2 regions of the Burkholderia humptydooensis genome follow, and region 2 is predicted to be linked to the other one. Evidence: riboswitches for the same ligand, from Rfam matches in the RefSeq annotation. Region 2 holds a riboswitch; the other holds the start of a gene.
What was found. A riboswitch is a leader RNA that binds a small molecule or an ion and turns the genes downstream of it on or off. The one in region 2 is predicted to bind thiamine pyrophosphate.
Positions count from the first base shown of each region.

Region 1: it holds a riboswitch for thiamine pyrophosphate, as region 2 does, so the genes downstream of both, AQ610_RS01865 (FAD-dependent oxidoreductase) here and thiC (phosphomethylpyrimidine synthase ThiC) in region 2, are expected to answer to the same signal.

Region 1 is NZ_CP013380.1:390,893-398,932, reverse strand. Features, by position in the region: gene AQ610_RS01875 (thiazole synthase) at 1-526, opposite strand, end outside; gene thiS (sulfur carrier protein ThiS) at 579-776, opposite strand; gene AQ610_RS01865 (FAD-dependent oxidoreductase) at 825-1,958, opposite strand; TPP riboswitch at 2,184-2,317, opposite strand; gene AQ610_RS01860 (ABC transporter ATP-binding protein/permease) at 2,590-4,356, shown strand; gene AQ610_RS01855 (SDR family NAD(P)-dependent oxidoreductase) at 4,353-5,123, shown strand; gene AQ610_RS01850 (MFS transporter) at 5,362-6,624, shown strand; gene AQ610_RS01845 (D-amino acid dehydrogenase) at 6,647-7,972, shown strand.
Region 2 is NZ_CP013380.1:2,705,948-2,713,987, reverse strand. Features, by position in the region: gene AQ610_RS12205 (sensor domain-containing phosphodiesterase) at 215-1,507, opposite strand; gene AQ610_RS12200 (DMT family transporter) at 1,994-2,926, opposite strand; gene AQ610_RS12195 (hypothetical protein) at 3,071-3,295, opposite strand; gene AQ610_RS12190 (YMGG-like glycine zipper-containing protein) at 3,547-3,759, opposite strand; gene thiC (phosphomethylpyrimidine synthase ThiC) at 3,983-5,929, opposite strand; TPP riboswitch at 6,052-6,169, opposite strand; gene AQ610_RS12180 (ISL3 family transposase) at 6,440-7,660, shown strand; gene AQ610_RS12175 (pentapeptide MXKDX repeat protein) at 7,746-7,991, shown strand.

The sequences.
Region 1 (8,040 bases), 1.8 Mb from region 2:
GCCCGTACGGGTTCACGACGCCCTTGCCGGTGCCGATCGGCGCGCCCCACGGCATCAACGCCTCGCAGCCGGCGTCGAGCAGGCGCCGGCCCATCACGAGATCCTCGGTGCAGTACGGCAGCACCTTGAAGCCGTCCTTCACGAGCAGCGTCGCCGCCTCGATCAAGCCGATCGGGTCCGGCTGCAACGTGTAGTCGTCGCCGATCAGCTCGAGCTTGATCCAGTCGGTCCCGAACACCTCGCGCGCCATCTGTGCCGTCGTCACCGCCTCGGCCACCGTCTGGCAGCCGGCCGTGTTCGGCAACAGCGGCACGTCGTGGCGCTTGAGCAGGTCGAAGAAGCCGGCCTCGGCCCCGCCGGCGTTCATCTGGCGCCGCAGCGCGACCGTCACCATGCCCGGCCGCGCGGCCGCGATCGAATCGGACAGCGATTGCAGCGACGGATAGCGCGACGTGCCGAGCAGCACGCGGCTCGCGAAGGTTTGGCCGTGCAGCGTGAGCGTATCGGCAGAAGAAAGAGGCTTCATCGGAAGATCCTGTGGAAACGGGGGGCGGGGGCGATGCTCGCGCGTCGGCGCGTCAGCCGCCCGCGACCGGATGCACGATGTCGAGCTTGTCGCCCGCGGCGAGTGTGCGCGCCGCATGCTGCGTGCGCGCGACGAACGCGCCGTTGACCGCGACCGCGAAAGGCGGACGCGCGCCGTATGCGGTGAGCGCGTCGGCGAGCGTCGCGCCGTCGGGCAGCGAGAGCGTCTGTTGGTTGACCTGGATGTCCATGATGGCTGTCGATGTCGATGGATCGGATTTGACCGGATCGCCGGGCGCTCACACGCTCGCGTGCGCCGCCCGGTGCTGCAGCAGCGCCGGCCAGCGCGCGTCGCGCCGCCACGCGGCGAACGTGTCGGCGTCCTTCACGGTGCGCTCGACGAGCGCCTGCGCGAAGCGGGCCGCGGCATCGGCGATTTCCGGCGCGATCATGAAACCGTGCCGGTACAGGCCGTTGACCGCGAGCGTCGCGCCGCCGTCCCAGACGAGCGCCGGACGATGGTCGGGCAGCGTCGGCCGGCACTGCGCATTCAGTTCGAGAATACGCGCTTCGCCGAACGCCGGATGCACCGAGAACGCGGCGCTCAGCAGCTCGAGCGCGGAGCGCACGCTGACGGGCGACATGTCCTCGCCTTCGATCTCGGTCGCGCCGATCACGTAAAGATCGTTCTCCTTCGGCGCGACGTAGAGCGGATAGCGCGGATGCAGCAGCCGCACCGGGCGCGTCAAGCCGATGCCGGGCGCATGCACGCGCGCGACTTCGCCGCGGATCCCGCGCAGCGCCGGCATCTGCGCTTTCGCGCCGAGCCCGCGGCAGTCGATCGTGATGCGCGCGGCAGGCGCGGCGTCGGGCGCGACGGCGACGTTCCAGTGCGCGTCGACGCCGCGCTCGGCGAGGCCCGCGGCGAGCGCGTGCAGCACCTGGCGGCTGTCGAGCTGGCCTTCGCGCGGCAGCAGCAGGCCGTGCGCGAAGCGTCCGGCGAGCGCCGGCTCGGCCGCGTCGACCTGTGCGCCCGCGAGCGTGACGAGGCCGCCGTCGAGCAGCTCGGCGCTCGCATTCGCGCGCACGCGGCGCTCGAAGAGCGGCGCTTCCGCCCGGTCCGCGTGGTGCCAGACGACGAGCGTGCCGTTGCGCTGGAAGAACACGGGCTCCGGCAGCTCGGCGAGCCAGCCCGGCCACCGATCGAGCGACGCGACGCCGAGATCGGTGATGAAGCGCTCGGCGCTCGCGGCTTCGGCGAGCGGCGCGAGCATCGCGGCCGCGATCCACGCGGCCGAGCCCGAGCCCGCCGCGTCACCGCGCTCGTAGAGCGACACGGGGTGCCCCGCGCCCGCGAGGCGCCACGCGATCAGACGGCCGACGAGGCCGCCGCCCAGCACCGCGAAATCGGGTTCAGACGCACGCATGTTCATCGCATCCGTCCGCCGTGTTCGTCACCGGGGAGCGGCTCGCAGCGGGAGCCGGGGAAGCCGCCGCGGCCGACGGCTCGCAGCGACGCAAAAGAACTGAAGATTGCACGGTCATCGATACCTTCCGCCACGCGCGAAGTTGCGCACTCAAAAGGACGAAACCGGCGACTGAGGCCGGCCGGGACCGTGATGCGCGCGGCTCGCCGAAACGGCGGCGGCGGGCATGGCCCGGCGGGATCGGAAACTTCCCGCGCCGGTATTACCCGGATCGGGTGCGAAGGGTCTCTCTCAGCCTCGCCGCGCATCCGGCCCTGCCGATCCGGCAGGCCGGGGCGCGCAGCAAAGCACCCCTGTTTCGTCGGCGGTCATTAGACCATAAAAGCGGAAACGGCCGCAAACCTCGCGCTGCGGCAAATTCGCCCGCCGCGCGGCGGCGCTGGCACAATGCCGCTGGAACCGGCGCATGGGCGACATCGTCGCCGCGCGCCGAGCCAGTGCCGTTCCCGGCGTTAAGCGCCGTTTAAGGCATGCTCGCCAGAATCCGCGGCACGCATGCCGCGCGCGGCGCCGAACGCACGCGCCGGGCGCGGCGCGCGCGTTGGCCCGGCGTTGCCGGCCTCATATCAGGAAGCTCATGACTCAATCGATGCAAGCCCTCGCCCTCGTCCCGGACGACCCGACGCAATCCCGATCCCCGGTCTCCACGTGGAGCCTCATCAAGCCCTACTGGGTCTCCGAGGAATGGAAGGTCGCGTGGGGACTGCTCGTCACGATCGTCGCGATCAACCTCACGCTCGTGTGGATCAACGTGCGGATCAACTCGTGGAGCGCGTCGTTCTACAACGCGCTGCAATCGAAGGATGTGCGCGACTTCCCGAGCCTGCTGATGACGTTCGCCGTGCTCGCGTTCGCGTTCATCATCCTCGCGGTGTACAGCCTGTATCTGCGGCAGATGCTCGGCTTCCGCTGGCGGCAGTGGCTCACGACGCGCTTCCTGAACGAATGGCTCGGCGATCGCAACTTCTACCGGATCGAGCGCGACCGGCTCGCCGACAACCCCGACCAGCGGATCGCGGACGACTTGCAGTCGCTCGCGTCGACGACGCTGTCGCTGTCGCTCGACCTGCTGTCGACGGTCGTCACGCTGATCTCGTTCGCGACGATCCTCTGGTCGATCGCCGGCGCGGCGACGATCTCGCTCGGCGGCCACGCGATCACGATCCCCGGCTACATGGTGTGGGTCGCGATGATCTACGCGATCGCGGGCTCGTACGTGATGCACCGCTTCGGCCATCCGCTCGTGTCGATAAACTACCAGCAGCAGCGCGTCGAGGCGGACTTCCGCTTCAGCCTGATCCGCATCCGCGAGAACGCCGAGCAGATCGCGTTCTACAACGGCGAGCCCGTCGAGACCTCGCACGAGCAGAACCTGTTCCAGCGTATCCGCGAAAACTGGTGGCGCGTGATGCGCTACACGAAGCGGCTCACGTTCGTGCTGAACTTCTATGCGCAGCTCGCGAGCCTCTTTCCGATCGCGGTCGCCGCGCCGCGCTACTTCGCGGGCGCGTTCACGTTCGGCGTGCTGATCCAGATCAGCCGCGCGTTCGGCACCGTCAGCGATTCGTTCTCGTGGTTCATCAACAGTTACGGCACGCTCGCCGAGTGGCGCGCGACCGTCAACCGTCTGCGCGAGTTCAAGCGCGTGATGGGCGCGTCGCATCTGAAGGAATCGATGTCGCCCGCGACCGAGCGCGGCGGCATCAACCTGCACTACGTCGACGCGCAGCAGATCACGACGTCGGGCCTGAAGCTCGCGCTGCCGAACGGCGCGGCGCTCGCGTCGATCGGCGACATCGCGATCGAGCCCGGCTCGCGCTGGCTCGTGCGCGGGCCGTCCGGCTCCGGCAAGAGCACGCTGATGCGCGCGCTCGCGGGCCTCTGGCCGTTCGGCGACGGCGCGATCGACGCGCCCGTCGCCGCGCGGATGATGTTCGTTCCGCAGCAGAGCTATTTGCCGATCGGCACGCTGAAGGCGGCGCTCGCGTATCCGTCGGCCGTCGACGCGTTCAGCGACGACGCATGCCGCGACGCGTTGCGCGCGTGCGGTCTCGCCGACTACGCCGAGCGGCTCGGCGAGACGGGCCACTGGACGCGCACCCTGTCGCCCGGCGAGCAGCAGCGCCTCGCGGGCGCGCGCGTGCTGCTGCACAAGCCCGACTACCTGTTCCTCGACGAGGCGACGAGCGCGCTCGACGCGGACAACGAGGCGCGCCTCTACCGGCTCTTCGACGAACGGCTGCCGAAGGCGGCGATCGTCAGCATCGCGCATCGCGAATCGGTCGCGTCGTTCCATCAGCAGACGCTCGACGTGCGCCGCGACGAAGCGCGCGTGGCCGCGTGAGCGCCGCGCACGCGCGGGTCGCGCTGATCACGGGCGCGGGCTCGGGGATCGGCGCGGCGCTCGCAGCGAGGCTCGCCGCACCCGGCGCCGCGCTGATGCTGCACGCGCGCGGCGCTGACGAAGCCGCGCGCGAGCGGCTCGCCGCCGTCGCCGACCGATGCCGCGCAGCGGGCGCCGCATGCGCGACGTTCGTCGCGGATCTCGCCTGTGCCGGCGCGGCTACGCGGCTCGTCGGCGCGACGCTCGACGCGTTCGGCGCGCTCGATCACGTTGCCGCGAATGCGGGCTACGCGGTGCGTCAGCCGCTCGCGGGCCTTGCGCCCGATGCGCTCGCCGCGTCGTTCGCGGCGATGCCGGGCGCGTTCGCGGCGCTCGTGGACGCCGCGCGGCCGGCGCTCGTTCGATCGTCTCGCGCGCGGATCGTCGCGGTCAGCTCGTTCGTCGCGCACCGCTATCGCGCCGACATGCCGTTCGCGGCGACAGCCGCCGCGAAGGCCGCGCTCGAATCGCTCGTGAAGACGGCGGCCGCCGAGCTCGCGCCGCGGCACGTGACGGTCAACGCGGTCGCCCCCGGCTACACGCGCAAGGACCGCGGGCCGAGCGAGGCGAACGCGGCCGCGTGGCGGCGCGCGAACGAGGCGACGCCGCCCGGCCGCATCGCGGAGCCGGACGATGTTGCCGCGCTGATCGCGTTTCTGCTCTCCGACGAAGCGCGCCACGTCACCGGGCAGGTGATTCACGTCGACGGCGGGCTGACGCTCGGTTGACGCCCGGCCGAACGCGCCGGCCGATTGACGAAATGGTTCGTACGGCCGCTTCGGCTTCGGCATTCCACACGCGACGCGTCCCCAACCGCGCGCCGCAACCGCATCGCGATGCGCGGCGCGCGTCCGATGCCGCGGCCGCTCCGATCACATTTTTTTCCGCCGTCGCCGCGCTCGTACAATAGCCCGCATCGCGCGCGACGAACGCGCGACGACGACGAAAGCGAGAGGAGCGGCGCGCATGCAGGCATTCCAGTGGTTTCACGAGCTGTCGGCGCGCGAGCGGCGCACGCTCTACGCGGGCTTCGGCGGCTATGCCGTCGACGCGTTCGACTTCATGATCTACTCGTTCCTGATTCCGTCGCTGATCGCCGCGTGGGGGATGTCGAAAAGCGAAGCGGGCATGATCGCGACGAGCTCGCTGATCTCGTCCGCGGTGGGCGGCTGGCTCGCCGGCATCCTCGCCGACCGCTACGGCCGCGTGCGCGTGCTGCAATGGACGATCGCGACGTTCGCGCTGTTCACGTTCCTGTCCGGCTTCACGCATTCGTTCTGGCAACTGCTCGCCACGCGCACGCTGCAAGGCTTCGGCTTCGGCGGCGAATGGTCGGTCGTCACGATCATGATGGCCGAGACGATCCGCTCGCCCGAGCATCGCGCGAAGGCGGTCGGCACCGTGCAGAGCAGTTGGTCGTTCGGCTGGGCGGCGGCCGCCGTGCTGTACTGGGCGTTCTTCGCGCTGCTGCCCGAGCCGCACGCGTGGCGCGCGTGCTTCTGGATCGGCATCGTCCCCGCGCTGTGGATTCTCTACATCCGCCGCAACGTGAGCGACCCCGACATCTACGTCGCCGCCCGCCGCGCGCGCGAGCGCGGCGTCGACCGCGCGCACTTCCTGCAGATCTTCGATCGCGCGCACCTGAAGACGACGCTCTTCGGCAGCGCGCTCTGCACCGGCATGCTCGGCGGCTACTACGCGATCACGACCTGGCTGCCGACCTATCTGAAGACGGTCCGGCATCTATCCGTATTCAACACGAGCGGCTATCTGATCGTGCTGATCGCCGGGTCGTTCTGCGGCTATCTGGTCGGCGCGCTCCTGTCCGACCGGATCGGGCGGCGCGCATCGTTCGTGCTGTTCGCGGTCGGCTCGTTCACGCTCGGCATGGCGTACACGATGCTGCCGATCACCGATGCCGCGATGCTGCTGCTCGGCTTTCCGCTCGGCATCGTCGTGCAGGGCATCTTCGCGGGCATCGGCGCATACTTGTCGGAGCTGTATCCGGGCGCGATCCGCGGCTCGGGCCAGGGCTTCTGCTACAACCTCGGCCGCGGGATCGGCTCGTTCTTTCCGATTCTCGTCGGCTCGCTGTCGCAATCGATGTCGCTCGTGAAGGCGATCGGCCTCGTCGCGGGCGGCGGCTACCTGCTCGTGATCGTCGCGGCGCTCGCGCTGCCCGAGACGAGGGGCAAGTCGCTCGTCGAGCACGCCGGCGCCGCGCATTGAGCGCGCATCGCTTCGAACCGACATGCATACGATCGTTCTCGGCGCCGGCGTGATCGGCGTCGCCACCGCGTTCCACCTGCGCGAGGCGGGCTTCGACGTCACCGTGATCGAGCGCGAGGCCGACGTCGCGCTCGCGACGAGCCGCGGCAACGCCGGCATCATCGCGCCCGGCTACGTGACGCCGTGGGCCGCGCCCGGCATGCCCGCGAAGATCCTCAAGTACCTGTTCGAGCCGGCGTCGCCGCTCGTGTTCCGGCCGACGCTCGACCCCGCGCAATGGCGCTGGATCGCGCGCTGGCTGCGCGAATGCGAGCTCGCGCGGTTCCGCGTGAACAAGCAGCGGATGCAGCGCGTCGCGTACTACAGCCGCAGTTGCCTGCACGCGTTCCGCAGCCGCCACCCGTTCGACTATGGCGCGAGCCAGGGCTATCTGCAGCTCTTTCGCAGCGCGTTCGACGTCGAGCTCGCGCAGCCCGCGCTCGCGGTGCTGCGCGACGCGGGAATCGCGCATCGCGAGGTGAGCGCCGACGAATGCGCGCGCATCGAGCCCGGCCTGCGCTGGGCGAACGTGCGGCCCGTCGGCGGGCTCCATCTGCCCGACGACGAGGCGGGCGACTGCGCGCACTTCACGCGCCAGTTGCGCGCGATCTGCGAGGCGAACGGCGTGCGGTTCCGCTTCGGCACCGATGTACGCGCGCTGCAGATCGAGCGCGCTCGCGCGTGCGGCGTGACGATCGCCCGCGCGGACGCGTCGTCCCCGCAGCCGGGGCGGCGTGCGCACGAAGAGCTGCACAAAGAGCTGCACGAAGAGCGGCTCGCGGCGGACGCGATCGTCGTCGCGCTCGGCGTCGACAGCGCGGCGCTGCTCGCGCGTGTGGGCGTACGCGTGCCGCTCTATCCGGTCAAAGGCTATTCGGCGACGCTGCCGATCGCCGACGCCGAAAAAGCGCCGCGCGCCGCCTTGATGGACGAATCGCTGAAGACCGCGATCACGCGCTTCGGGCCGACGCTGCGCGTCGCGGGCACGGCCGAGCTCGGCGACCGCCGCGCGACGCTGCGTGCGCAGGCGCTGCGCACGCTGATGAAGGTGCTCGACGACTGGTTCCCGCATGCGGCGCGCGCCGCCGACGCGCAGTTCTGGGTCGGCCGCCGGCCGATGACGCCGGACGGCGCGCCGCTGCTCGGCCCGTCCGGCATCGACGGCTTGTGGCTGAACGTCGGCCACGGCTCGACCGGTTGGGCGATGTCGATGGGATCGGGGAAGGTGGTGGCGGATCTCGTCGCCGGGCGCGAGCCGGAGATCGATCTCGACGGACTGACGCTCGCGCGGTACGGCAGCGGGCGGTAGGCGCACGGCGTGCGCGATGGGCGCGTGTCGCCGAATGGGCCGCCGATGAAGCCGCGATGCGCGGGCTC
Region 2 (8,040 bases):
TTGGCGCCGCTCGGACGATAACAACTGCGCCTGGCGTGACGGCGGCGCGGAAGCGGAGAAACACGGAAGCGCAGAAACACAGAAACGCGCACGTCGATGCCGCGCGCCTGCTCGCCCGTCCGCTCCGCGTGCGGGAGCCGCTCGCCTGACGAGCAGCCCCCGGGCCGAGGCGTCGGCCAACGCGCCGCCGCTTCCCGTCGCGCTTCCCCCGCCCCTACCGCTCGTCCCCGTATGACGAAAAATCGAAGTCGACGCAGAACACCTTCAGCGTCGTCCCGAGAGGGATCGCGACGGCGGCCGTGTAGCAGTCGCGGCCGTCCGTCAGCGAGAAGCGCGGCCCCATCAGCGCGACGCGTCCGGGCGCCGCGACCGCGCGCTGGAAGTACGCGCGCCGCGACCAGTTGCAATGCAGCTCCGGCAGCAGCGGCGCGAGCCGCCGCGTCGTCGCGCTCGGCGCGTCCGGCGCGTCCGGCGTCTCGGTCGTGACCGACGGCTCCACTTGCTCGCCGTTCGCTTCCGCAACGAACACGCGCCGCACGATCGGGTTCGTCAGCAGCCGCTGCGCGGCGCCGCGCAAATCCCGGGTCTGCGCATAGTCGGCGGCGCCCGCGAGCACGATGCGCTCGATCGTGTCGAAGCCGGGGGGCACGACGTCGCCGTGCCGCGCCTTCACGCGCTCGGCGAAGCGCTGCCATGCGGCCTCGATGCGCGCCGGCGCGGCGCGGCCCGCGCGCTCGAGCGACGGATCGGGCTGGCCGAAGCAGAAACCCTGCACGAAGTCGACGTCGGCATCCATCAGGATCTGCAGCGCGTCTTCGCTTTCGACGCCTTCCGCGAGCACCATCGTGCCCGCGTGATGCAGCATCGTGACGAGATGATGGACGATCCGGTGCGCGTCGCTCGCCGCGAGCGAGCGCTCGAGGATCGAGCGGTCGAGCTTCACGATGTCGGGCTTGATCTGCCAGATGCGGTCGAAGTTCGAGAAGCCGGTGCCGAAATCGTCGACCGCGATCAGGAAGTCGCCGTGCTGGATCATGTCGAGCGTGCGGGCGAGCGCGACCTCGTTGCGCGACGGCTGCTCGATCACCTCGAGCACGACGCGCGTCGGCGGCAGCGCGAAGTGCGCGCAGAGCGCCTCGATGAACGCGCGCGGCGCGATGTCGGCGTCGAACATCTGCGGCAGCACGTTCAGGAACAGCCAGCACGAGCCCGTGTCCTGCGCGGCGAAGTTCGCGGCGTGCAGGCAGCGGGCCAGCCGGTCGAGCCGGAGCGTCTCGCCGCGCGCCTGCGCGCGCGCGAACAGCGTGTCCGGCGAAATCGGCGCGCCGTTCGCGTCGGTCGCGCGCACGAGCGCCTCGTAGCCGACGACGCGCTTGTGCGTGATCGAGATGATCGGCTGAAAGGCGCTCGCCAGCGTGATGTCGTGATATTGCACACGCCAGCCTTCGTCGCAGCGTGCGAACTGCGAAATCAGGCTTTCGGGGGAGAGCCCCTGCGTTTTCGGCATGGTGTCAGCGTCGCTGCGACGAGCGGCAAAGGGCGCGCCTCGCGCGGCGGACGAGCGCGCGAGCGCTGATGAGGACCACACGGCGAAAGACGAAACGCGTCATTTCTGCCTCCGGTGGGGAATTTAATCGAGTGTAACGAATGTCGATGCGTCTTGCGCATCGGGGATACGCTTAAATCCGGTGTCGCAATGTCGCGTGGCGGATGAAAAGCGGATGCCGCGCCGCAACGATCGGTGCGGCGCGGCATCCGAGCCGCGACGCAGCGCAGTGCGCGCGTCGATCGAAGCAATTCCGACTACCAGTCGGTTCGGATTCGCGGGCGAGCCCGCTGCGTATGCGACGGATTGCGCAGTCGTCGGCATTGTGCGCCGCCTGCCTCACCGGGCGGCGCGATCGATGTGCAAATGGCCGGCGAAAAAAGTGACTGTGCGCGAGGCTTGCCGACGATGCGCCGAACCCGTCGCCGCGCCGCCCGCCGCCCGCCGTCAGGCCGCCTCGTTCCGCTGGGGCCGGACGCCGGGAATCCGTCTGATCACGCCGGTTGCGAGCGCGGTGCCGAGCAGCACGATCGCGCAGCCTTCGAGCATCGCGAACGACACATGCTCGCCGAGAAAGAGCGCGCCCCACAGGATGCCGAACACCGGGATCACGAACGTGACGGTGATCGCGCGCGCCGGCCCGATGTGCGCGATCAGGTAAAAGAAGATGAAATAGGCGACGCCCGTGCAGGCGATGCCGAGCGCGAGCACCGAGCCCCATGCGTGCGTCGAGACGGGCGCGGCGGGCCAGGTCGCGAGCGCGAACGGCAGCAGCAGGATCGTCGCGCCGACCATGCTGCCCGTCGCGTTCACGAGCGGATCGACGCCCGTGAGCTTGCGCTTCGTGAAGTTCGCGGCGATGCCGTACAGCAGCGTCGCGCCGAGCGCGGCGGCGGCGGCGAGCGCGGCCGTCGCGGGCGACGCCGGATTCGCGCCGTGCGGCGAGAACACCTGGTCCCAGACGAGCGTGAGCACGCCCGCGAAGCCGATCACGAGGCCGAGCGCGCGCGGCAGCGACAGCGAATCCTTGAGCCACAGATAGGCGACGAGCGCGCCCCAGAGCGGCGTCGTCGCGTTGATGACCGACGTGACGCCCGCCGACAGCGTGAGCTCGGCGAACGCGAACAGGCAGAACGGCGCGGCGGAATTGAGCAGGCCGACGACGAAGAGCGGCCATGCGTGCTTGCGCAGCAGCGCGACGAGCTCGCGCGGCGAGTAGCGCGTGAGCATCAGCGCGACGAGGAAGACGGCGCCGATGCCGACGCGCAGCGCCATCAGCGGCGCGACGCCGAACTCGGTGACGCCGACGCGAATGAAGAGAAACGATGCGCCCCACAGCGCGGCGAGGACGATCAGCAGGAAGGCGTTCTTGATGTTCATCGAGGATCGGACACTGGGTGGTCGAAGGAAGATCGGCCAAGCATCTTACACCGCGTTATCGCGCGACGTTTCAGCCCGCGATGAAACAGCAAGATTCGGGAATGCGCGCGCCGGCCGGGCCGCGCGAGCGCGAGCGGCGACGAATCAGTGATGGCGCCAGTAGCCGCGGCCGCCGCCGCTCCAGTAGCCGAAATTGAGCGACAGGGACGGCGCCGGATAGTAATACGCGGGGTAGGCGGGCGCGACGTACACGGGGGCGGTTTCGACGGGCGCCGGGTAGTAGCCGGTCGCCGGGTAATAGCCGTACGGGTAATAGCAGCCGGCGAGCGCGACGCTCGCGAGCGCGGCGGCGACAAGGGTCTTGTTCATGATGATTCCGCAGTCGTGCGTGCGGGGCAGGATTCGATGCTTGCGAGCTTAGACCGCTCCCGTGTGAAACGCTGTGTGAAACGGTAACGGATCATTTCCGCCGCACGATCGCGGCGCAATCGTTGCATGGATCATGCCGCGCGGGTTGCGCAAGACGGCCGGACGATGCACGCCGCGGCGAACGCGCCGCACATCGTCCGCATCCAAGGGCGGCGCGGCGCAGCATGGCGCGGCGCGCCCGAGTCGCGGGCTTACTTGCCGACCTGGCTGCCTACGAGGCCGCCCGCGGCCGCGCCGCCGATCGTCGACAGGGCGTTGCCGCCGATCGCCGCGCCGGCGACGCCGCCGATGCCCGCGCCGATTGCTGCGTTACGTTGTCGGGTCGTCATCGTGTCGCAAGCCGACAGGCTCGCGACCGTCGCGATGAGCATTGCGCACACCCCAATACGCCGAATCGATTTCATTGTTCAATCCTCAGGTGAAAGAGACGCATGGGCGCGCGCCGGACGCGACGCCCATGCTCAAAATCTACGCGGGCGGTCCGTTTTGCGCTGTAAGGACTTGTTAGAGCCCCATCGCTTTCGTAATCAATTGTTTCGCCCTCCCGGCGGGCGTCGCCGCGCCGTTGCGCGCGCGCAAAAAAGCCCGCGCGAGGCGGGCTTCTCCGGGGCGAGATGCGTGCGCCGATCACTGGCGATGATAGATCTCCGAGCCGCTCTTCACGAACTCGACCGCCTTCACTTCCATCCCTTTCCTCAGCGCGTCGTTTTCCGACATGCCCTGCTGCGCGGCGAACTCGCGCACGTCCTGCGTGATCTTCATCGAGCAGAAGTGCGGGCCGCACATCGAGCAGAAGTGCGCGACCTTCGCCGAATCCTTCGGCAGCGTTTCGTCGTGGAATTCGCGCGCCTTGTCCGGGTCGAGGCCCAAGTTGAACTGGTCTTCCCAGCGGAACTCGAAGCGCGCCTTCGACAGCGCGTTGTCGCGCACCTGCGCGCCCGGATGGCCCTTCGCGAGGTCGGCCGCGTGCGCGGCGAGCTTGTACGTGATGATGCCTTCCTTCACGTCGTCCTTGTTCGGCAGACCGAGGTGCTCCTTCGGCGTCACGTAGCACAGCATCGCGGTGCCGAACCAGCCGATCATCGCGGCGCCGATGCCCGACGTGATGTGGTCGTAGCCCGGCGCGATGTCGGTGGTGAGCGGCCCGAGCGTGTAGAACGGCGCTTCCTTGCACCAGTCGAGCTGCAGATCCATGTTTTCCTTGATCAACTGCATCGGCACGTGGCCGGGCCCCTCGATCATCACCTGCACGTCATGCTTCCACGCGATCTGCGTGAGCTCGCCGAGCGTCTTCAGCTCGCCCAACTGCGCTTCGTCGTTCGCGTCGTAGATCGAGCCGGGGCGCAGGCCATCGCCGAGCGAGAAGCTCACGTCGTACGCCTTCATGATTTCGCAGATCTCTTCGAAGTGCTCGTACAGGAAGCTTTCCTTGTGGTGCGCGAGGCACCACTTCGCCATGATCGAGCCGCCGCGCGACACGATGCCCGTCATCCGGTTCGCGGTGAGCGGCACGTACTGCAGGCGCACGCCCGCGTGGATCGTGAAGTAGTCGACGCCTTGCTCGGCCTGCTCGATCAGCGTGTCGCGGAAGATTTCCCAGGTCAGGTCCTCGGCGCGGCCGTTGACCTTTTCCAGCGCCTGGTAGATCGGCACCGTGCCGATCGGCACCGGGCTGTTGCGGATGATCCACTCGCGCGTTTCGTGGATGTGCTTGCCGGTCGACAGGTCCATCACCGTGTCGCCGCCCCAGCGGATCGCCCACGTCATCTTGTCGACTTCCTCGCCGATCGACGACGTGACGGCCGAGTTGCCGATGTTCGCGTTGATCTTCACGAGGAAGTTGCGGCCGATGATCATCGGCTCGGTTTCCGGGTGGTTGATGTTCGCGGGGATGATCGCGCGGCCGCGCGCGACTTCGTCGCGCACGAACTCCGGCGTGATTCCGGCCAGCATGTCCGTGCCGGGCGCGTTCGCGCCGAACGCGGCGGCGCCGAACGCCTGGCCCGCGTGCTGGCGGCCCATCATCGCGGCGAGCTTCGCGCCGTTCGGGCCGCTCGCCTTCAGGCTTTCCAGATACTCGGCGCGGCGCTGGTTCTCGCGAATCGCGATGAATTCCATCTCGGGCGTGATGATACCCTGACGCGCGTAGTGCATCTGCGTGACGTTCTTGCCGGCCTTCGCGCGGCGCGGATGACGGTGCAGATCGGGGAAGCGCAGCTCGGCCGTCGCCGGGTCCGCCGCGCGTTCGCGGCCGTACTCGCTCGTGAGGCCCGTGAGCGCCTCGGTGTCGCCGCGCGCGTCGATCCAGCGCCGGCGCAGCGCGGGCAGGCCCGCGCGGATGTCGATCTTCGCGTCCGGGTCCGTGTACGGGCCCGACGTGTCGTAGACGTAGATCGGCGGATTCTGTTCGCCGCCGAAGCTCGTCGGCGTATCGGCTTGCGTGATTTCACGCATCGGCACGCGAATGTCGGGTTGCGAGCCCGTCACGTAGACCTTGCGCGAATTCGGCAGCGGGGCGACGGCGGCGGCGTCGACGCGGGCGTCGGCCGACAGGAACTTGGGATTGGCGTTCATGCGATCTCCTGTGTCGACCCAAGCTGGCGCTCTGGCGCTGGCCCGGGTCCCATGCAAAGCGGGTGTGGGGCGCTAAGCAGGAGACGAGATTCGCGACGCGACGGGATTCTGACGTGGAACAACGGCGAAACCCTGACGCTTCCCTGCGCTGGCATTATCCAGATCAGGTTCAAAGGGTATTTCTCACCCGCTTCGCACGATCGCTTGACCGAGCGCAATGCAGGACCCCCGCGTTAGCAAGCGCACACGATACACCGGGTCTGCGACGGTTTCAACAGGGGACAGATCGATTGCGCGTGCATGCGCGGCCGGCCGCCCATGTTGCGCCGCGGCGGCGCGGTGCGAGCCGCACCGGGCGCGCACGCGCTCGCGCCGCGCGGACAGCGCGTTTCGTCGCTCGCCGGCGCAATCGCCGGTGCCGAAAAATTTGGTTCATCGCAGGAAACCGTGGAGGGTTTGATGGCGATTGCGTAACCTGACGCCTGACTTTAAGGAGGTCAGGAGGCAGAATTGCTCGATCGCAAGGCACTTCAAGCACTGGGTTGCTGGACCGGCTATCGGTTAGAGGGGGTGGAATGGCCGGAAGGAGAAGGCCGTACGCTGTCGCTGTATTTGAAGCCGGTCAGCAAGGTCATGTACTGCGAACAGTGCGGTGCACGCTGCCAGCAGATTCATGAGACGACGGTTCGCCGGGTGCGCGATCTGCCACTGTTCGAGTACCGGGTGGTACTGCACGTCCCCCGCCGCCGAGTCTGGTGCGAACGCTGCGGCGGTCCGCGACTGGAGAAACTGGCGTGGCTGGGCCGTTACCAGCGAGTGACGGAGCGATTTGCCAAGGCCTGCGAGAAACTGCTGCAGGCGGCCAGCGTGCAGGCGGTCGCCGCCTTCTACGATTTGGGCTGGCACACGGTCAAATCGATCGACAAGATGCGCTTGCGAGCGCGTGTGGCTGATCCTGACTGGTCGACGATCCGCTATCTGGCGATGGACGAGTTCGCGCTCCATAAAGGTCATCGCTACGCCACGGTGGTGGTCGATCCGATTGGTCGGCAAGTGCTCTGGATTGGAGCGGGACGCTCGCGCGAGACGGCCAGAGCCTTCTTCGAACAGCTTCCACCGGGTGTTGCCGAGCGCATCGAAGCAGTGGCCATCGACATGACCACGGCCTACGAGTTGGAGATCAAAGCGCAGTGTCCGCAGGCTGAGGTCGTCTACGACCTGTTCCACGTCGTGGCCAAGTACGGGCGTGAGGTGATTGATCGGGTGCGGGTCGATCAGGCTAATCAGTTGCGCCATGACCGGCCGGCCCGGAAGGTCCTGAAGTCCAGCCGCTGGTTGCTGCTGCGCAACCGCCACAACCTGAAGCCCGAGCAGTCCGTGCATCTGAAGGAACTGCTGGCCGCCAATCAGCCATTGTTGTGCGTCTACGTGCTACGTGACGAACTCAAGCGGCTCTGGTTCTACCGCAAGCCTGCCTGGGCGGAAAAGGCCTGGGAACAATGGATCGAGCAAGCCCGGCAAAGCGGAATTGCCGCGCTGCAACTGTTTGCGCAGCGCCTGCAGGGTTACTGGCACGGAATCGTGGCCCGCTGCCGACATCCGCTTAATACCAGCATCGTCGAAGGCATCAACAACACCATCAAGGTCATCAAGCGTCGGGCTTACGGGTACCGCGACGAGGAATACTTCTTTCTCAAGATCCGCGCCGCGTTCCCCGGTAATCCGCGATGAACCAAAAATTTTTGCGCGTCGGTGTCATATCTGCCGCCGCCTCCCGACTATTCGGCTCCTCAACCAATAATGATGGAGCTATCCCATGAAAAGGAATCTCATTGCTTTCGCCTGTGTCGCCGGTCTCGCGTTCGCCGCGCCGTTCGCCCATGCGCAGAACGATGCGATGTCGAAGGACGGCATGGCGATGTCGAAGGATGCGATGTCGAAGGACCGGATGGGCAAGAAGCAGGATCACATGGCGAAGGGCGGCATGAAGGCGGATCACATGTCGAAGGACGCGATGAAAAAGCCGATGTCGTCCGGCAAGATGAGCCCGATGTCGAACTGAGCGGCGCCGTTCCCGGCGTCTTTCATGACGCGAACGGCTCGGTCGCCCG